3 regions of the Halomonas sp. hl-4 genome follow, and region 1 is predicted to be linked to each of the others. Evidence: riboswitches for the same ligand, from Rfam matches in the RefSeq annotation. Region 1 holds a riboswitch; each other region holds the start of a gene.
The links. A riboswitch is a leader RNA that binds a small molecule or an ion and turns the genes downstream of it on or off. The one in region 1 is predicted to bind thiamine pyrophosphate.

Region 1 (5,789 bases):
GGCGATACCTTCAGTGCTACCGAGACCTGGAACCTGAGTCGTTAGGGCGCGCAGGTCGCTGACAATCTCTTCATCGGTTTCCAGAATGACATTCATCTCCATGCGGTCCTGGTTGTACTCACGCATGCCCATAACGAGGCCGGGGAAGCGGCTGGTGATGCGGTCAATATCGGCCTGGCAGGCAGACAGATCCAATTGCTCTGCCTCAACGGCGTCCATCAATGCCTGAGTACCTGCATGGGAAGGAGAGCTGAGCTCATTAAGCAGGCGTGAAAAGTCGACTTCCCCGGCGCCGTAAGGGGTAAAGTCGTGGCGCTGCTCAAGCTCTGCCAGTGCACCAGAATCTTCGAGGTTGCTGTCAGGCAAGTCGTTACCCAGAACCTGCGCTAGCAGCTCGTCGCTGGCATCCTGCGGCACGACAGATATCAGTAACTGCTGATCAATAATGGCCAGGATCGCCTTGACTGGTGCCTCGGGTGTCAGTACCCAGTAGTCTGTGCCGTTGGTGGTGGCCGTGGTGGGATGGATCTCTGCCTTGGTCAGGATACGCTGAAGCGTTTCGCGAAACGCTTCTTCATCTTGCAGTTGCATGCGCAACACAGGCAGGATGCCCAGCCCATAGAAGGCGACCTGGGGGCTCATCTTCAGGCCCAGGGCATGCACATCCTCCAGTGATTCTACACCTACCAGTTCTTCACCCATGGCGATTAACAGCGCCCCCAACGCATGCTGCACTTTATCGTCTTCTAGCTCGGGCAGTGTGTCGCGCAGTTCATCCAGATCAGACTCAAGGCTCGCCATAGGCTGCATGCGCTGAAAGAGATCAAAGGCCTCCTGTTCAGGCATTGTGTCACTTGAGGCCATGAAGTAGGGAGAATCGGCCGGGATATAACTCAGTGTCGATGCCTCCCCGGCTGACTCTTTATCATCGCTGCAGCCGCTGAGCAGGCCTGCGCTGACCAGGGCCAGGGTAACCGCCAGGGAAAGTTTGGTTTTCATCGTGTACTCATTCCTTGAATAGTTTTGGTTTTAGATGGTTTATTGATCTAATTAATCAGCAAATGATAATAATACACTAAGTTTTCTTTACTATCTTCTCCTTAAGTAAAAAGTGACTCTCGAGATTTGTTAAAACTCAAGAGTCACATTCCATCGGTAGGCCGCTTCGTTACACCTCCTGATAAAGCTCGCTGCCTTTGTTGCGGAACTTTTCAGCCTGTTCTTCCATGCCTTTCATGATGGCTTCCTGATCGCCGTCTAGGCCGTGTTCGGCAGCGTACTCGCGTACTTCGTGGCTGATCTTCATGGAGCAGAACTTCGGCCCGCACATGGAGCAGAAGTGGGCTACCTTGGCGGAGTCCTTGGGTAGGGTTTCGTCGTGGTATTCCCGGGCGGTGTCCGGGTCTAGACCCAGATTGAACTGGTCTTCCCAGCGGAACTCGAACCGCGCCTTGGAAAGCGCATTATCCCGCCGCTGTGCCGCCGGGTGGCCCTTGGCCAAGTCCGCTGCGTGGGCAGCAATCTTGTAGGTGATAATACCGGTTTTAACGTCGTCTTTATTGGGCAGGCCCAGGTGCTCTTTAGGCGTGACGTAGCAGAGCATCGCGCAGCCAAACCAGCCGATCATCGCCGCCCCAATGCCCGAGGTGATGTGGTCGTAGCCGGGGGCGATATCGGTGACTAGCGGGCCGAGAGTATAGAAGGGCGCTTCATCGCAGTACTCCAGCTGCTTGTCCATGTTCTCTTTAACAAGATGCATGGGCACATGGCCGGGGCCTTCGATCATCACCTGCACATCGTGCTTCCAGGCAATGTGGGTCAGCTCGCCAAGGGTTTTAAGCTCCGCCATTTGCGCTTCGTCGTTAGCATCCGCCACCGAGCCGGGGCGCAGGCCATCGCCGAGGGAGAACGCCACGTCGTACTGCTTGCAGATCTCGCAGATCTCCTCGAAGTGGGTATACAGGAAGCTCTCCTGGTGATGGTACAAACACCACTTGGCCATGATCGAGCCGCCGCGGCTGACAATGCCGGTGACCCGCTTGGCGGTGAGTGGCACATAGCGCAGCAGCACGCCCGCGTGAATGGTGAAGTAGTCCACGCCCTGTTCGGCCTGCTCGATCAGGGTATCCCGGAACACTTCCCAGGTGAGGTCTTCGGCCACGCCTTTGACCTTTTCCAGCGCCTGATAGATGGGCACCGTGCCAATCGGCACTGGCGAGTTACGTAGAATCCACTCGCGGGTTTCGTGGATATTTTGCCCCGTGGAGAGATCCATGATGGTGTCTGCGCCCCAACGGATACCCCAGGTCATCTTGTCAACCTCTTCTTCAATGGAAGACGTCACCGCGGAGTTGCCCAGGTTGCCGTTGATCTTGACCAGGAAGTTGCGGCCAATAATCATCGGCTCGCTTTCCGGGTGGTTGATGTTATTGGGAATAATCGCCCGGCCACGAGCCACTTCATCGCGCACAAACTCGGGTGTGATCTCTTCTGGTAGGCTGGCGCCAAAGCTCTGACCTTTATGCTGGTGGCCCAGAATGCGCTCCACTTCTTCAGACCCTAACGCCTGGCGGCGCTGGTTTTCGCGAATGGCAATAAACTCCATTTCTGGGGTGATAATGCCCTGTCGCGCGTAATAAAGCTGAGTGACGTTTTTACCCGGCTTGGCCCGCCGTGGAGTGCGGGTTAAATCAAAGCGCAGCTGGGCAAGGGTGGGGTCGTTGGCGCGGCGGTTACCGTACTCGGAGGTGGGGCCGGTGAGAAACTCGGTGTCATCGCGTTCTTCAATCCAGGCCCGGCGTAGGGCGGGTAAGCCTTTGCGTAAATCGTTGTTAGCCTCTGGGTCGGTGTAGGGGCCGGAGGTGTCGTACACCAGCAGCGGCGGGTTCTCTTCATCAATGCCGGTGGTTTTGGTGGGCGACAGTGAAATTTCCCGGAACGGCACGCGAATATCGGGCCGCGAGCCTTCCACGTAAACCTTGCGCGAGCCGGGCAGCGGCGCAATGGCGGCGGCATCGACCTGGGCGGTTTCGGCTAAAAAGTGACTGGTTCTATTGTTGACGGACTTAGTCATTACGGTCTCCATAGGTTGTTGTGGTGCTGCATTAAGCTGTCAGGTCTTGGTCTATTAGCGCTAAACCCATCTGCCAGAAGTCGATTTCCAGGCGGGTGGCATCGCGGAAAATTTTGCTGAGTTCAGCAAAACGGGCGGGGGTGACATCGGCAAGGCGGGCGTTGAGCCATTCAAGCTCTGCGTGCATGGCGGCCTGAAACTCGTCGCCTTCGTACATGGCAATCCAGGCGTCATAGGGATTTTGCGCGCCGCGCAGCGTAGAAGGCTGGGCGTTTAGCCAGTTGGCGATTTCGCCGTAGCCCACCAGGCAGGGGGCCAGTGCCACGTGCAAATCCAGCAGGTCGCCACGGTTGCCGGTATCTAACACATAACGGGTATAGGCCAGCGTCGCCCTGGCTTCGGGAAGCTCAGCCAGTTCCTGCTCGGAAATGCCCCATTCCTGGCAAAAGCCCACATGCAGGCCCAACTCCACATCCACAATGGCTTTCAAGCCTTCATGGGCCTGTCGAAGATCGGCAAGGGTAGGGCTTTTATAGGCGGCCAGCGCGTAGGCACGGGCGAAGTGGATTAAAAACAGGTAATCCTGCTTTAAGTAGTGGCGAAACGACGCCTCAGGCAGCGTCGCCGTGCCCAACTGACACACAAAATCGTGCTCAATATAGGCGCGCCAATCGTCTTGGCAGGCGGTGGTGAGATCAGTAAAGCGGTAGCCCATGATGCCTCCGGTGATAATGATCCGGAAGGCAGGCGGGAGAGATCGAGGAAATGGCCCTAAAGGTGGCGTGCGATCGTGAGAGAGCTAGCCATGGCCATCGCTTGATCCCTACGCCGGTACCCGCGCCGCTCGCTATATGAGCAACGCATTAGCCGGATCAGGTTCAGCGGGACCAGCGCTTGGCAGCAAAAATGCTCGCCCTGCGCCATCTCAGCCGGATATCACCGGCACCCCGTCAAGCTGTTCGTTGGTGGAGTGTAGGAGGCGGGTGGGGGAGATGCAAGGGGGGCTGATTGGAGATGGATAATCGCACAAGCACGCGAATTTTAAATCTGCTTCAAAATTCACTTTGCCACCAGCAGAATCAATGGGGTAGAGTCAATTGGTGGCTGTAAAACCTCAATCAATGCGCCGTCGCGTTCATTGAGGTTTTGCAGCGGGGTGTAGATTTATTGTTAGGCTTAAAAAAACCGAACCATAGTTAAATTGGGGGCAGGTGTGAATAAGAAGATTACGGGACGTGGCGAGGGAGTTGTTAATGTACTTAAATCCGATTCAGTAGAAAAGTTAGGTGAAGATTATTTAGAATTTGGTATAGATACAGCTCTTGAATCGGGAGTGCTAAAAGACATACCTTTTGTTAGTTCAGTGGTGGGGCTGTTTAATGTTACCGGAACCATAAGAGATCAGATGCTAGCGACCAAAATAATAAAGTTTTTAAGCGAGATTTCGGAAATTTCGATTGACGAAAGAACGGAAATGATTGACAAGCTTAATGAGAATGATAAGTTTGCTGGTAAGCTGGGTGCAACTTTAATTGAAATCCTTGACAGAATGGAAAGTGAAGTAAAGCCTGAGCTTTCCGCTAGGTGTTTCGTTGCTTACGCAAAGGGCGAAATTTCCTTCACTGAGCTTCGTCATATGTTACATGCACTCGAGAGAGTTCCGACTTTTGAATTAGCAGCATTAGAAGAGTTCTCCAAAGCAGATATAAATGAGTCTTTAAAAATGGAAGAGCCTACATTGTTAGCTTTTGTAAATGCGGGCATAGGGCAAAATAATGGCGGTTTAGATGGAGGAGCTATTCTTCCCACTAAGCTTTGCAAACTATTTGTTAGCAGTGGTGCTGTTAAAGCCTAATATGTCTAACCGACAATGCCAGCCGAACAAACGCTTGCAGCCTGACGCCAAACAGTACGCGTTTTTTGCGTTACTCGCTGTGCTCAAACATTAACACAAAAACCGCTCCGTATTAGGCGCAGCTGAAGCGGGCGTCAGTACTTTGGGTCGAGTCTCTTGAGAAATGACGTGAATATGATTAGGGATGGATATTTTCTGTTCGATTCTGACCCAGAGGAGACTACGCTTGAGGTCGCCAAAAGAATTGGGCGCCCGATCAAAACCCCTGCTATGCCTTTGATTCAAACGCTGACACCACGAATCAAAGAAAATGAATACCCTAATACATACAGCGGTAATTTTGGTCTGAATGAGTTTCCGTTACATACGGACCTGGCGCATTGGTACATTCCCCCGAGGTATTTTCTTCTTCGGTGCGTGAAACCAACAAGTGAAGTGGTTACAAAGATCCTTGATCATCAGCAATTGTTGCAAGGGGAGTCTGAGGAAGCGTTAAGCCGGTCCCACTTTATGCCGAGGAAAAGATTAGATAGATCGGCCAACGTCCTAAAAATTGTCAACGGAGAGTTGTTTAGATGGGATTCAGTTTTTTTGAAGCCGGTCAATAGATCGGCTGAGGCATTAAAACAGCGAATTGAAGAACGGATAATTTCTAGGGCTCCTGAGTCAATTTGCCTTGATAAGCATGGAAAATGTTTACTTATTGATAATTGGAGAGTGCTTCATGGTAGGAGCGCTGTCGGAAGAAATTCGATGAACCGAATAGTTGAGCGAGTTTATTTAGAGGAGTTGAAACTTGACAGTACAAAGAACGGCCCATGAATGGTCCAAGGACGCGCTGTACTCGAAGGCGCAGCGTTA
Region 2 (5,789 bases), 1.8 Mb from region 1:
CGAGCGCCTTGATGCGTATTTCTACCGGTAATGGGCTTCCGTCACGACAGGCGGCGTAATAGGTAACGGGCGTTTTATGATCGCCTTCAGGCACCCCGTCAGGAAAGACCAGCTGCTGAATAGGCCGCGCCAACGCTTCTTTACGCGACCAACCAAACATCGTCGCTGCGGCGCTATTCCAATCTAAAACAATATCGTTGTCATCAATACTGACGTAGGCATCATAGGCCGACTCGATCACCAGATTCAGCTCTCGAGTGCGTCGTTCAATCTGGTTTTCGAGATCAAGGTGCAGTGCTTCAAGCGAGGCCTGCGACGCCTCCCGGCGGTGCTTTTCAAATAAGAACCGTTCGCGCAGGTGGATTTCGTCGGTAACAATCGCCCCCAGGTCTTTCAAGGCGTCGAGCTGGGCTTCGCTAAGTCGTCGCGGCCGGGTATCCACGGCACACAGCGATCCTAGTGCCAGCCCCTTTGACGTACGTAGCGGGATGCCCGCGTAAAAACGTACGCCATCGGCTTGCGTCACCAGCGGGTTATCAGCAAAGCGCGGGTCTTCACGGGCATCTTCAACCACCAGCGGTGCGGTTTCCGCAATCGTGTAAGCGCAAAATGCCACGTCGCGGGAGGTTTCACTAAGTTCTGTTCCTACCCGCGATTTAATCCATTGGCGTTTCGCGTCAATCAGCGTGACGGTCGAGGTAGGCACATTCAGTAACTGGGTAACCAGCCGCGTCACCCGATCAAACGCGGGTTCTTCCGGCGTATCCAGCAGCGCCAATTCGTAAAGGGCTGCCAGACGAGCCTCTTCATCGGGCAGAATAGGGAAGTTCATTAACTGTCACCCATGATGGTAGACGGTAGCCTACCATCATAACGTGATCAGCCATGCTTTGCCCAAGGCGCACGGTTACCGGCCAACTTTGCCCAACTGACGCTTACCAATGAGGAAGCCAATAGCGCCCCCAAAAAAGGCCCAAGCGTAGGAATGCCATTGGGGAAAGTGGCAGCTAGCAGCCCTGCTTCCAAGCTACTGGTCGTGACCCAGCCGGGTAAAACGGCGCCTAATAATCCAGCGATGCCGCCGCCGATAGCGGCGGCAGTTGTCATACGCTGCCATAGCCCCAGCAGTACCGGCACGACAATCGCGGCGCACAGTAGGTCGGCGACTAAAAACAGCCGCAGTACCGAGAGCCCTTGTAGTGCGATGATAACCACCGGCACCATCAAGGCAACGGTCAGCCAACGGGCGGTGGTTAGTGATCTGCCCTGCTGCTGATGCTGAGACACCAACAACGAGGCAATCGCATTTTGCAGAGTATCCACGCTCGATGCCACCAGCGTCACCGCTAGCACGAGAGCCAATAGTGCAAGCCAAGAGGGTGCGTTACCCAGTAAAGCGAAAAACGGCATCGGCGGATCACCCAACTCAACCCCGCTGATCGCGGCAAGCATCCCCAAGCCGCCAATCACCATCACTACGGCGATGGTCATACCGCCACCCAACCACGCACCACGACCAAGGCTTTGTGAATCCTGCGCGGCCCATACCCGCTGCCAGTAACCCTGGTGAAACAGATTGGCTGCGGTGACGGCGATCACCAATGTTAGCGCCACGCTCAGCGCGTCGCTTAACGGCACCTTCGGCATCGACGACATCGTGGGCATATCGGGCAGGTGTGTGTACGCCACGCTGCTGACGATAAGCAACAAAGCGACCAGCAGCCAAGCTTGCCAGCGATCGGTGGCAAGGCTTGCCCGCAGTCCTCCGAGCACGGTATAGGCAAGCGTACTCAAGGCAACGCCAAGTACCACCAGGGCGGGCGGCACATCGGAAAGCAAAGCGGTAATCGCGCCAATGGCCGTCAGCTCTGCGGCTAAAAAGCAGGCCATATAGGCCACTGAGACCAGCGAAACCCAGCGCCGCACGTTTGTACCAAAGCATGCCTGGGCGAACTCAGCGATGCTTCTGCCTTCCGGCAACGCCCGGCGAATAGCGGGTCCATAAAGGCCTAATACGATAAACGGCAGCGCCGAACCGAGGGCATAACCGGTCAGCGCCACAGGCCCCACAAACGCACCGATTTCCGGCGGCGCAAACAGAATCCACGCCCCCATGCCGGACGCGAGAAACGACAGCCCAAGAGATGCCCCGGACTGTGAATTACGTGCCGTGATATAGTCATCGACCGTGCCATCGGCCCAGCGCGCGCGCAGACCAAGCAGGATAAAACCACCGAGTGCCGCGGCTAGCACGGCTGATGTTAGGTACGGCATGTCGCACTTCCTCCGCCGGTATGATCCGGATCAGGTTCCAGGGTAAGCGCTAAGCGCACTCTCAGCCCTTGGGGGCTCCCCTGGCGACAATAAGTGAAAGAATTATCTAAACGGACGCTATCCTCAACGATAAACGCGTCAGCGTAAAGCACCATGAGTATGCCATAACGCGCAGGCAAACGGCGTTTCACGTCACAAGGTCTTTCAATCTTGACAACCGCTCGCCATACTCAGTAAGTAACCCAATAACATGATAAAGACCGTGCGCCAATCGCGAAACGGTTCGCTAGAGAAGGGAAACGTTTATGCGCTACACAGAAGCCAAGGAACATACGCCGGGCAGGCTACACGAACTGTTTGCAGACCCTTACAAGGCGTTTGAAAACGATACCGACGAACGACAGCTACACCTTCACATTATGCTGTATTTGCTGTTGGCACGCCCCATGGCGCGCGGCTTGATGACGCTACGCGTCATTCATGGCTGGGAAAACGGCAGCTTCGAGCCGGAGGATTTACAGCATGTGGACTATGCCATTCATAACGTCGCCGACTTCAAACGCGTGGTAAACGACTTTCAGCAAGCCTCCAAAACTAACGCTGCATTTCCCACCGATAACGACGCCCTGCTGGCGTCCCCGCTTAGCGATGCGATCGCCAATGCTGAGGCGGATGGCCAAACATTAAACGAAGAGACGCGCACGATTCCAGCGCGCTGGCCCGCCTTCGAAGGCGGTTTAGCACTCTATACGCTGTTTAAAATGTACCACCGTTTAGTATACGGCGAGGACGAAGCGTATCGCTGCGCGCAATGCTACACACCTTATGGACTGCGCGAGATTCACGAGTTTCATCTTGAAGAGGGAGAGTTTGCGCTATTGGTGCCGACTGGCAAGCACTTTATCGAAGAGCCGTCATTACTGGTTCTGCACGAAAGTCAGCTTGATCCCATTGAGCAACTGCTGGAAGAAAGCCTGCCGTTGTTTCACGATTTTTAGCCGTTGCCTGAGGTTTAAGACTCACACTGCCTCCTTCCCCTCAGCTAAAGCAGAGGGGAAGGAGGCAAGTGACGTTAGCTAAGTGAAATCGTGCTGTTAATACCGCTGGAGACATTCTCCGGTTCGAACCAGCGTGCGGTCACGGTTTTAGTTTGTGTCCAGAAGGCAATCGCCTGCTTGCCGTTCGGCCCCAGGTCACCCAACTTCGACCCACGCGAGCCGGTAAAGCTGAAATAGGCGACCGGCACGGGAATCGGCACGTTAATACCAATTTGCCCTACGTCGATATCGGTTTCAAAGCGCCGCGCGACCCAGCCGGAGTTGGTAAAGATTGAGGTACCGTTGCCGTTGGGGTTGGCGTTGATGAACGCGATGGCGTCGTCCAGGGTTTCCACGCTCACCACGCAGAGCACTGGCCCAAAGATTTCCTCGCGGTAGACGGTCATCTCTGCGGTCACGTCGGCAAACAGTGTCGGCCCTACGAAATTACCCTGCGGATAGCCGTCCACAGAACAGCCTCGACCGTCGACCATTAACTTGGCGCCTTCTTTTTCTCCTGCGGTAATTAACCGCTCGACCCGCTCTTTGGCTTGGGGAGATACCAGCGGCCCCAAATCCGCATCGCGCTGGGTACCGGGGCCAACTTTCATACTGCGGGCACCATCGACAATGTCATTCAGCCATTCGCGGGCTTCACCCACCAATACCACCACTGAGTTGGCCATACAGCGCTGCCCGGCGGCACCAAAAGCAGAGCCCAGCAGGCTATCAATCGCCTGGCTGCGGTTGGCATCAGGCATCACCACGCAATGGTTCTTAGCGCCCATCATCGCCTGCATGCGTTTACCCGCCGCGGCAGCGCGGTTGTAAAGCAGCGAGCCTACATGGGTCGAACCGATGAACGACAACGCCTTGATATCCTGGTGATCGGCAATCTGATTGGCCACCTCAGGGCCACCATGGACCACGTTTAATACGCCTGCTGGAATACCCGCTTCATGAGCAAGCTCAACCAGGCGCATGGTCGAGCTTGGGTCCTGCTCAGAGGGCTTCAGTACAAAGGTATTGCCGGTAGCAATCGCCAGCGGGAACATAAAGCAGGGCAGCATAATCGGGAAGTTAAACGCAGTAATGCCCGCCCCGACGCCCAGTGGCTGGTGCATGGTATACACATCGACTTCGTTAGCAGCGTTTTCAGCCAACTCACCAAGCTGTAGCGACGTGATTGAGCAGGCGTGTTCAACCACCTCTAGCCCGCGCCCAACCTCGCCTTCGGCGTCCGGCAGGGTTTTGCCGTGCTCCTCGGTAATCAGCGCCGCCAGTTCGGGCGTGTGCTCGCGAATCAGCGCCTGCAGCTTGAGCATGATGCGCATGCGTTTGCCCAGTGGCACTTTACGCCACTCTTTGAACGCCGTTTTGGCGCTGGCGACGGCACGCTCGACTTCCTCGGCAGTGCAGAAAGGCACACGGGCCACAACTTCCTGGGTGGCCGGATTCACCACATCGCGCCACTCCTGGCTTTGAGAGGTGACCGGCTGACCATCGATATACATGGGGATTTCGCGAACGGACATAGCATAGCTCCTGTTGTCATTGCGTTGGCAAGTTAACGTAAACGTCAATTTCACATGCCTTGAGTAAACAGAAACTATCGCGCGGCGTCAATTAGCCTTTCCACCTTGCCATGCCAATGGCCATACTGCGCGGACATCCACCTGCGTAATAGCGTGTGACCACACCTTTCATTGCCGAAGATTAACGGTTAATTAACCCGTTGGTTAGCCACGGCAGCCACGCCAACAGCACCAGCGTTACTAATGTCGCCAGCAAAAACGGCAGCAGTGCGCGGAAGATTTTTAGTGGCGGCGCGCCAGTCATCGAAGAGGCAATAAACAGCCCCGCCCCAACGGGCGGGGTTAACAGCCCCATCACCAGCGTTAAGCAGACCACAACGCCAAATTGATAAGGGCTGATAGCGAACTGGTTTTCTGCAATGGGCATTAGAATGGGCACCACTAGAATCAACGCGGCGATACCGTCAATCACCATTCCCACCAACAGCAGTGCACCGATAACTAATAGCAAAAAGACAAACGGGTCGTGGGTTAGGGCCGCAATCCATGCAGCGGCCATCTGCGGCAGTCGTTCATAAACCACCACCCAGCCAAACACCCCCGCCGCTGCAATCAGTATAATCACCAGTCCCGCGTTAATCGCCGTACGCTTTAGCACCTGGGGCATTTGGTCAAGAGCCAGGCCGCCGTACACGAAACGCCCCATGATTAACGCCGCCAAGGAGGCCAGCGCCGCTGACTCGGTGGGGGTAGCAATCCCCCATAAAATACCGCCGATGATAATCACCGGAATCAACAGCGCGGGCAGCCCCCAAAGTGCGTCGTGCAAGGCCTGTTGGCGACTGGGCCACTGCCCTTTGGGGTATTGCTGCACAAGCCCTACCAGCGCAATCACAATAAAGAAACTCGCGCCCAGCAATAACCCAGGAAGCAATCCGGCAAT
Region 3 (5,789 bases), 1.1 Mb from region 1:
TCCGGATGGCCAGATCGTAGCCTTCTTCCAGCAGGTCTACCCGGCGATCGTTCAGGTCCAGGCGGATGTCGAGGCCGGGGTGCGCCTGCATGAACCGGGCGACCTGTGGTGCGAGGTAGCGTGTGCCGAAACTCATGGGGCCGTTGATGCGCAGCCGCCCGCTGACGGTACAGGTGCCGCTGCTCACTTCAGCGGCGGCTTCTTCCAGAGCAAGCAAGATACCCTGCGCCCGGGCCAGGTAACGCTCGCCGGCCTCGGTAAGATGCAGCCGCCGCGTGGTGCGCTGAATCAATCGGGCGCCCAGCGCTTCTTCCAGTGCCATTACCTGTCGAGATACCCGCGTTCGTGAGAGATCGAGCGCTTCAGCGGCGCGGGTGTAGCTACCCAGCTCGGCGACTTTGACGAAAGCCGTGATGTCATCAAGGCGATTCATTGGTCGCTAAACGCCAGCGCCGCCTGGCGTGGATCAGGCTGACCGCAGATCGCCGATATGACCGCCAGCCCATGGGCACCGGCGCGCCGCACGGCGCTTGAGTGGCTGGCATTGAGCCCGCCGATGGCCACACTGGGTAGCGGGCAGGCATTGACCAGGGAGGCGAGCCCGCCAAAACCAATCGGCTGGGCGTGATCTTGTTTGCTGGGCGTGGCAAACACCGGCCCGATGCCCACGTAATCAAGCAGGTCGGTGGGTACTGCCTGAAGCTGCTCCACTGTGTTGATCGAAAGTCCCAGTATGGCCTCCGGCCCCATTGCCAGGCGTGCCTGGTGCACGGCCGTATCGCTTTGCCCGACGTGCAGTCCATCCGCCTGGCTTGCCAATGCCACCTCGAGGCGGTCATTAATAATCAGTGGCACCCCGCTACCCGCCAGCACGGCTTTCAAGCGCCGTGCCTGGTCGATCATGTCGGCGTCACTGGCATGCTTGTCGCGTAGTTGTACAATGCTAACGCCGCCGCTGACGGCTTCGCGGACGGTGTTCTCAAGCCCATGGCGCTGACACAGCGTTGCATCGGTGACCAAATAGAGCGACAGATCAAGCAGCATGCGACACCTCCCGCTGGGCGAACTGGCTGAGCTCGTCCGGGGTGAGTTGGTACAGTGCATCCAAGAAGGCAACGTAAAAACTTCCCGGCCCCTTAGTTATAGCCCCTGCGCGTTGACCGGCCAGGGCAAAGCACGCCATTGCTGCACTGCTGGCGTCCAGCGGCGCGTCGGGGGTTGCTGCGACAAACGCCGCCACCAAGGCGCTAAGCCCACAGCCTAGCGTTGTAACTCGGGGCATCATTGGGTGGCCGCCGTTGATGATGTAGCACTTGTCGCCATCGGTAATCACGTCCCGCTCCCCGGTCATGGCGACCACACAGCGATACTGCTCGGCTAGAGCCATGGCGGCTGCCAGGGCATCCTCGGTAGCGGCGGTCGCATCGACGCCGCGGCCCTGGTGGTTTAATCCATTGAGCGCAAGTATTTCGGAGGCATTAGCGCGAATAACGCTGGGTTGGTGGGTCAATAGTGCTGTGCAGACGGTCTGGCGATAGCCGGTGGCACCAACGGCCACTGGGTCTAGAACCCAAGGAACGCTACAGGCATTCGCGGTCTTTGCGGCGATAAGCATGGCATCGGCCCAAGGAGCTGAAAGGGTTCCGATATTAATCGAGAGCGCACCAGCTAGCTGGGTAAACTCTGCCACCTCTTCTTGGGCATGTAGCATGGCGGGGGAGGCGCCAGCGGCAAGCAACACATTGGCGCTGCTGTTCATCGCCACATAGTTGGTAATGCAATGGACTAGCGGAGTGCTAGCATGAAGTTTTGCGAGGGAGTCACCAAGTGGGGGTAGCGTCATAGCATCCTCCCGACGGGGGAGGTGGCAAGCGCGCCACGACTCCCTACGCCGGTATTAGCCGGTTCAGGTTATAAGGGTGCGTCTCAGCCCGTTCTGTCACGAGCGCCCCTGTCGTGTTGATACTATCTTCGTGTTGAGCCGGTCTGTAAAGCCCTGGCAGCGGCATCTAGCGAAACGAGATGCGTGTTCCGTAGGTGAGCATTTCATCAGGTGTCATGGCTTTTCCCTCAACGCCAATCATTTCGTCGCCGCATTGATCAGCAAACGTCAGGATGCCGTGGGTTAAGCCTAATTCACCCAGCGTATCGCGGATTTCGCCAGTGCCCAGGAAAGTGCTGACGTGTCCTTCGGCATTGGATAAATCGGAGACACCGTTGGCATGGTGAAAACGGACTTTATAGATACCGTCCATGGATTCCACTTCCACAATTGGCGAAAAACCGTTGCGGAGCGCTTGGGAAAGCTGCTTCAACGTGATGTGATCGCCAAGGGTCATATCAATCGAGGTCATTACCGGCTCCTGATGGACGCGCTCAGCTAGATATTACCTAGCGTCTTGTATAACGACATAATTAAAGCGTAGGACGTTTGCATAGGAATTCCAGAGCAAGACGCGTTAGAAGCCGGCTTTGGGGCGTGGTAGCACGGGGTGGGCGGTGCACTCAGTACATTGAGCTCGAGGGACATAAGGCCTCTTGTCCAGGGTTGGTAATTTGTCAGATTGCCCTCATGATGAAGCGATAGACACCGAAATTGGGCAATCATAAGGGTAAGTAGAGACATTGTGCAGAGTCTCTAAAGGCTTATACAAAGTAACCGATACGTCAAAGGAGATAGCGCATGCCGTTTCAAGGTGAACAGCATCCAGGAGTGAAACCTGCCCCTAAGCAGACCCAAGGCTTCCGCCTGAACCACACCATGTTGCGGGTCAAGGACCCCAAGCAGGCGCTGTCGTTTTATTCCCGGGTGTTTGGCATGCAGGTGATGCGTCGGCTCGATTTCGAGGAAATGCAGTTCTCGCTTTACTTCCTTGCGAACCTCGAAGGCGGCGAAGACGTACCCGAAGAGACAAAGGCGCGCACCGCCTGGACGTTTAGCCAGAAGGGTCTTCTAGAGCTGACCCACAACTGGGGAACAGAAAACCAGGACGACTTTGCCTACCACGATGGCAACGCCGAACCGCAAGGCTTTGGTCATATTTGCTTTAGCGTACCCGATTTAGTCGCAGCACAGGCATGGTTCGACGAGCACGACGTGACGTTTGTCAAACGGGCCGATCAGGGCAAAATGAAGGATGTAATTTTCGTCAAAGACCCGGATGGCTACTGGATCGAAGTGATCCAAGCGGACCTGATGGCCGGTAAGGGCGAATAGCATGGCACATCTGCTTTTCCGCCTGCGCCACGTAACCGACGAAGAGGCCATGGAAGTGCGTCAGTTACTCGATGCCCACGGCATGGATATCTACGAGACGCAGGCGGGCTTCTTTCGGCTGGGTGTCGATGCGATTTGGCTGCGTGATAAACGCCAGCTTGAGGATGCCCAGGCGCTGCTGGCCGAGTACCAAACCGAGCGCCAGACGCGCGCCAGGCAGGAACATCATGACGCGCTAGCGCGCGGCGATGCGCCAACCCTATGGCAGCGCTTCACCGCCCACCCCGTGCAAGTCACGCTGGTGGGCGTGGCCATCGTCATGCTGATCGCGTTAACGCTCCTGCCCTTTCTCGCTTTAGGCTGATCCGGCCTGAGCGGGCGGCAAGTGACCGCGTTTGAGATATAGCTGCACCCCGTCGGTTCCGGCGGTGAGTGTCAGTGCCATGCCGCTGGGATAACGACACCAGCTACCCGCTGTGTATTCACTGTCGCCGTCGCTCAACGTACCTTCCAGAACGAAAAACTCCAACCCACCGGTTAGCACCGGATAGCTGATGGCTTGCCCTGCCTCCCAGTGCTCCAGGCTGACGCGCTCTTGTTTAAACGTGTGCAACATTTTATAGGCGATGCCCGGTCGGCGGTCTGGCTGCCAGGGCAAGCGATGGGCGGGCACCGCCAGTTGTAACTCATCGTTGGGGTCAAACTGATGGAGCTTGACCAGAATCAGCGCGCCTTCATCGCCAATCTGCGGCGTATGGCCTGTACCGATAGGGTTGCGCAGATAGCTACCGGCGGCGTAACGGCCATGCTCGTCGGCAAAGACGCCCTCCAGCACTAAAATCTCTTCACCACCACCGTGGATATGGCGGTCAAACTGGCTGTTGGGGGCGTAGCGAACAAGGCTTGTGGCGCGCGCCACTTCATTGCCAATACGGTCAAGCATCATCCGTTCGACGCCAGCGCTGGGCGAGGCCACCCAGCGGTAATCTTCCGGTGTCACACAGGCAAAGCGGGTAAAGTCGGCGTTTAAACGCATGGGGCTGACTCTTGCAGGCAAAGGAAGTGGTGCTAGTCTCCTTATCGCTGCGCAAAAATGCAACTTTCGCTGATTCCGTTCCTGTGCTCAGCGCCATTGCTCAGGGCTTGTCGGTCAGCGCGGTAAAGATATGGTGCGCTGCCTCGATGCGCGCCTGATTGGGGTAGTTGCGGTTTGCCAGCATCACAATACCGATCTGCTCGCTGGGCACAAAGGCCACATAGCCGCCAAAGCCATTGGTCGATCCGGTCTTGTTGTAGAGCGCCTGCTGCCTGGGGGGCAGCGGTGGGCTTAGGCGGTTGACTGGGTTGGCTTCGAGTATCATCTCAAGCGAATTGCCTTGTTCAAGCGCATCAAGTGCGACCGGATAGGCGTAGCTTTCCCAGCCCAACCCTTGAGTCATATCACCGACCTCAAGGTAACCGGTTCGCGTGGTTTCCATGGCTTGGCTCAGTGATTCATCAAGCTCAGCGCTATCCATATTGGCTTCCACAAACGTCAGTACGTCTGCCGCTGTTGATTTCAACCCGTAGGCTTGGGCATCCAGTACGCCAGGATTCACCCTGATCGGTTCATCTTCTTTCGAGTAACCGTAGGCATAGCTCGCCATCTGATCGTCAGGAACCTGGTAATAGCTATGATCAAGGCCCAGCGGAGTCAATATCCGCTCTTCCATCAGCGTATTAAATGGCTTGCCCAGGCTTTGCGCGGCGAGATAACCGAAAAGCCCTATGCTCGGGTTGGAATAGAGCCGGTGGCTGCCAGGTGCAGATTTCGGCTGCCATTGGCGATAGTAGTCGACCATCGACTCTTCACTTTGTACCTCTTCCGGAAATTGCAGGGGGAGTTCGCCCGCCGTGTAAGTACCCAGTTCCAGCAGCGTAATATCATCAAAGGCGCTGCCTTCAAGGGCGGGCAGGTGGCGGCTGGCTGGGTCAGAAAGCGAAAGGGCGTCGCTGGACTGCGCGTGGGCCGCCAGCGTCGCGGTGAATATCTTGCTGACGGAGCCAAGCTCGAACAGCGTCTCTTCGGTCACCGGTGTCTGTGCTTCCAGGTCGGCGACACCATAATTAAAATAATGCTGTTGGCCATCAATGCTAAGCGCAACGGTCATCCCTGGGATATCATGTTCAGCCATCAGGGATTCGATAGTACTGTTGACTAGCGCCTCCACGTCTTCGCTATGGGGCGCGGCTAATGCCCACCCTGGGCAGCTTAAAAGGAGCGATCCTGTCATGATAACCCGCGTTTTTGCTGCTAATATCTTACCCATGCTGAAGCCTTGTTCCGTGAGTGAAGTGAGGAATGCGCTGTCGCTCGCCCCGCGAAGGCGTGGCAAAGCGTTAATTTACGACCTGCGGGGTGAGCTAACAAACAGTTATATTTTGTACGAGCCATTAGAAAAATTGGGGGCAGCGTGGCGCGTTCTTACTTGCCGCTGAAGGCTTTACGCGCCTTTGAGGCGTCGGCGAGGCATCTGAGTTTTACGCGCGCAGCAGACGAGCTGTGCGTGACCCAGGCCGCGGTTAGCCATCA

Region 2: linked by a shared signal. The riboswitch ahead of CPH17_RS07325 (sodium:solute symporter family transporter) and the one ahead of tenA (thiaminase II) in region 1 are both predicted to bind thiamine pyrophosphate.
Region 3: linked by a shared signal. The riboswitch ahead of thiM (hydroxyethylthiazole kinase) and the one ahead of tenA (thiaminase II) in region 1 are both predicted to bind thiamine pyrophosphate.

Annotation. Positions count from the first base shown of each region.
Region 1 covers NZ_LT907845.1:3,933,460-3,939,248, forward strand. Annotated here, with positions in the region: gene CPH17_RS18375 (hypothetical protein) at 1-999, opposite strand, end outside; gene thiC (phosphomethylpyrimidine synthase ThiC) at 1,169-3,073, opposite strand; gene tenA (thiaminase II) at 3,105-3,788, opposite strand; TPP riboswitch at 3,877-4,033, opposite strand; gene CPH17_RS18390 (hypothetical protein) at 4,287-4,928, shown strand; gene CPH17_RS18400 (hypothetical protein) at 5,725-5,789, shown strand, end outside.
Region 2 covers NZ_LT907845.1:1,515,383-1,521,171, forward strand. Annotated here, with positions in the region: gene CPH17_RS07320 (diguanylate cyclase domain-containing protein) at 1-832, opposite strand, end outside; gene CPH17_RS07325 (sodium:solute symporter family transporter) at 880-2,274, opposite strand; TPP riboswitch at 2,264-2,366, opposite strand; gene CPH17_RS07330 (hypothetical protein) at 2,580-3,272, shown strand; gene CPH17_RS07335 (CoA-acylating methylmalonate-semialdehyde dehydrogenase) at 3,347-4,846, opposite strand; gene CPH17_RS07340 (TRAP transporter large permease) at 5,028-5,789, opposite strand, start outside.
Region 3 covers NZ_LT907845.1:2,878,316-2,884,104, forward strand. Annotated here, with positions in the region: gene CPH17_RS13685 (LysR family transcriptional regulator) at 1-433, opposite strand, end outside; gene thiE (thiamine phosphate synthase) at 430-1,044, opposite strand; gene thiM (hydroxyethylthiazole kinase) at 1,034-1,843, opposite strand; TPP riboswitch at 1,867-1,963, opposite strand; gene CPH17_RS13700 (hypothetical protein) at 2,010-2,354, opposite strand; gene gloA (lactoylglutathione lyase) at 2,684-3,217, shown strand; gene CPH17_RS13710 (DUF6164 family protein) at 3,219-3,581, shown strand; gene CPH17_RS13715 (cupin domain-containing protein) at 3,573-4,253, opposite strand; gene ampC (class C beta-lactamase) at 4,354-5,526, opposite strand; gene CPH17_RS13725 (LysR family transcriptional regulator) at 5,671-5,789, shown strand, end outside.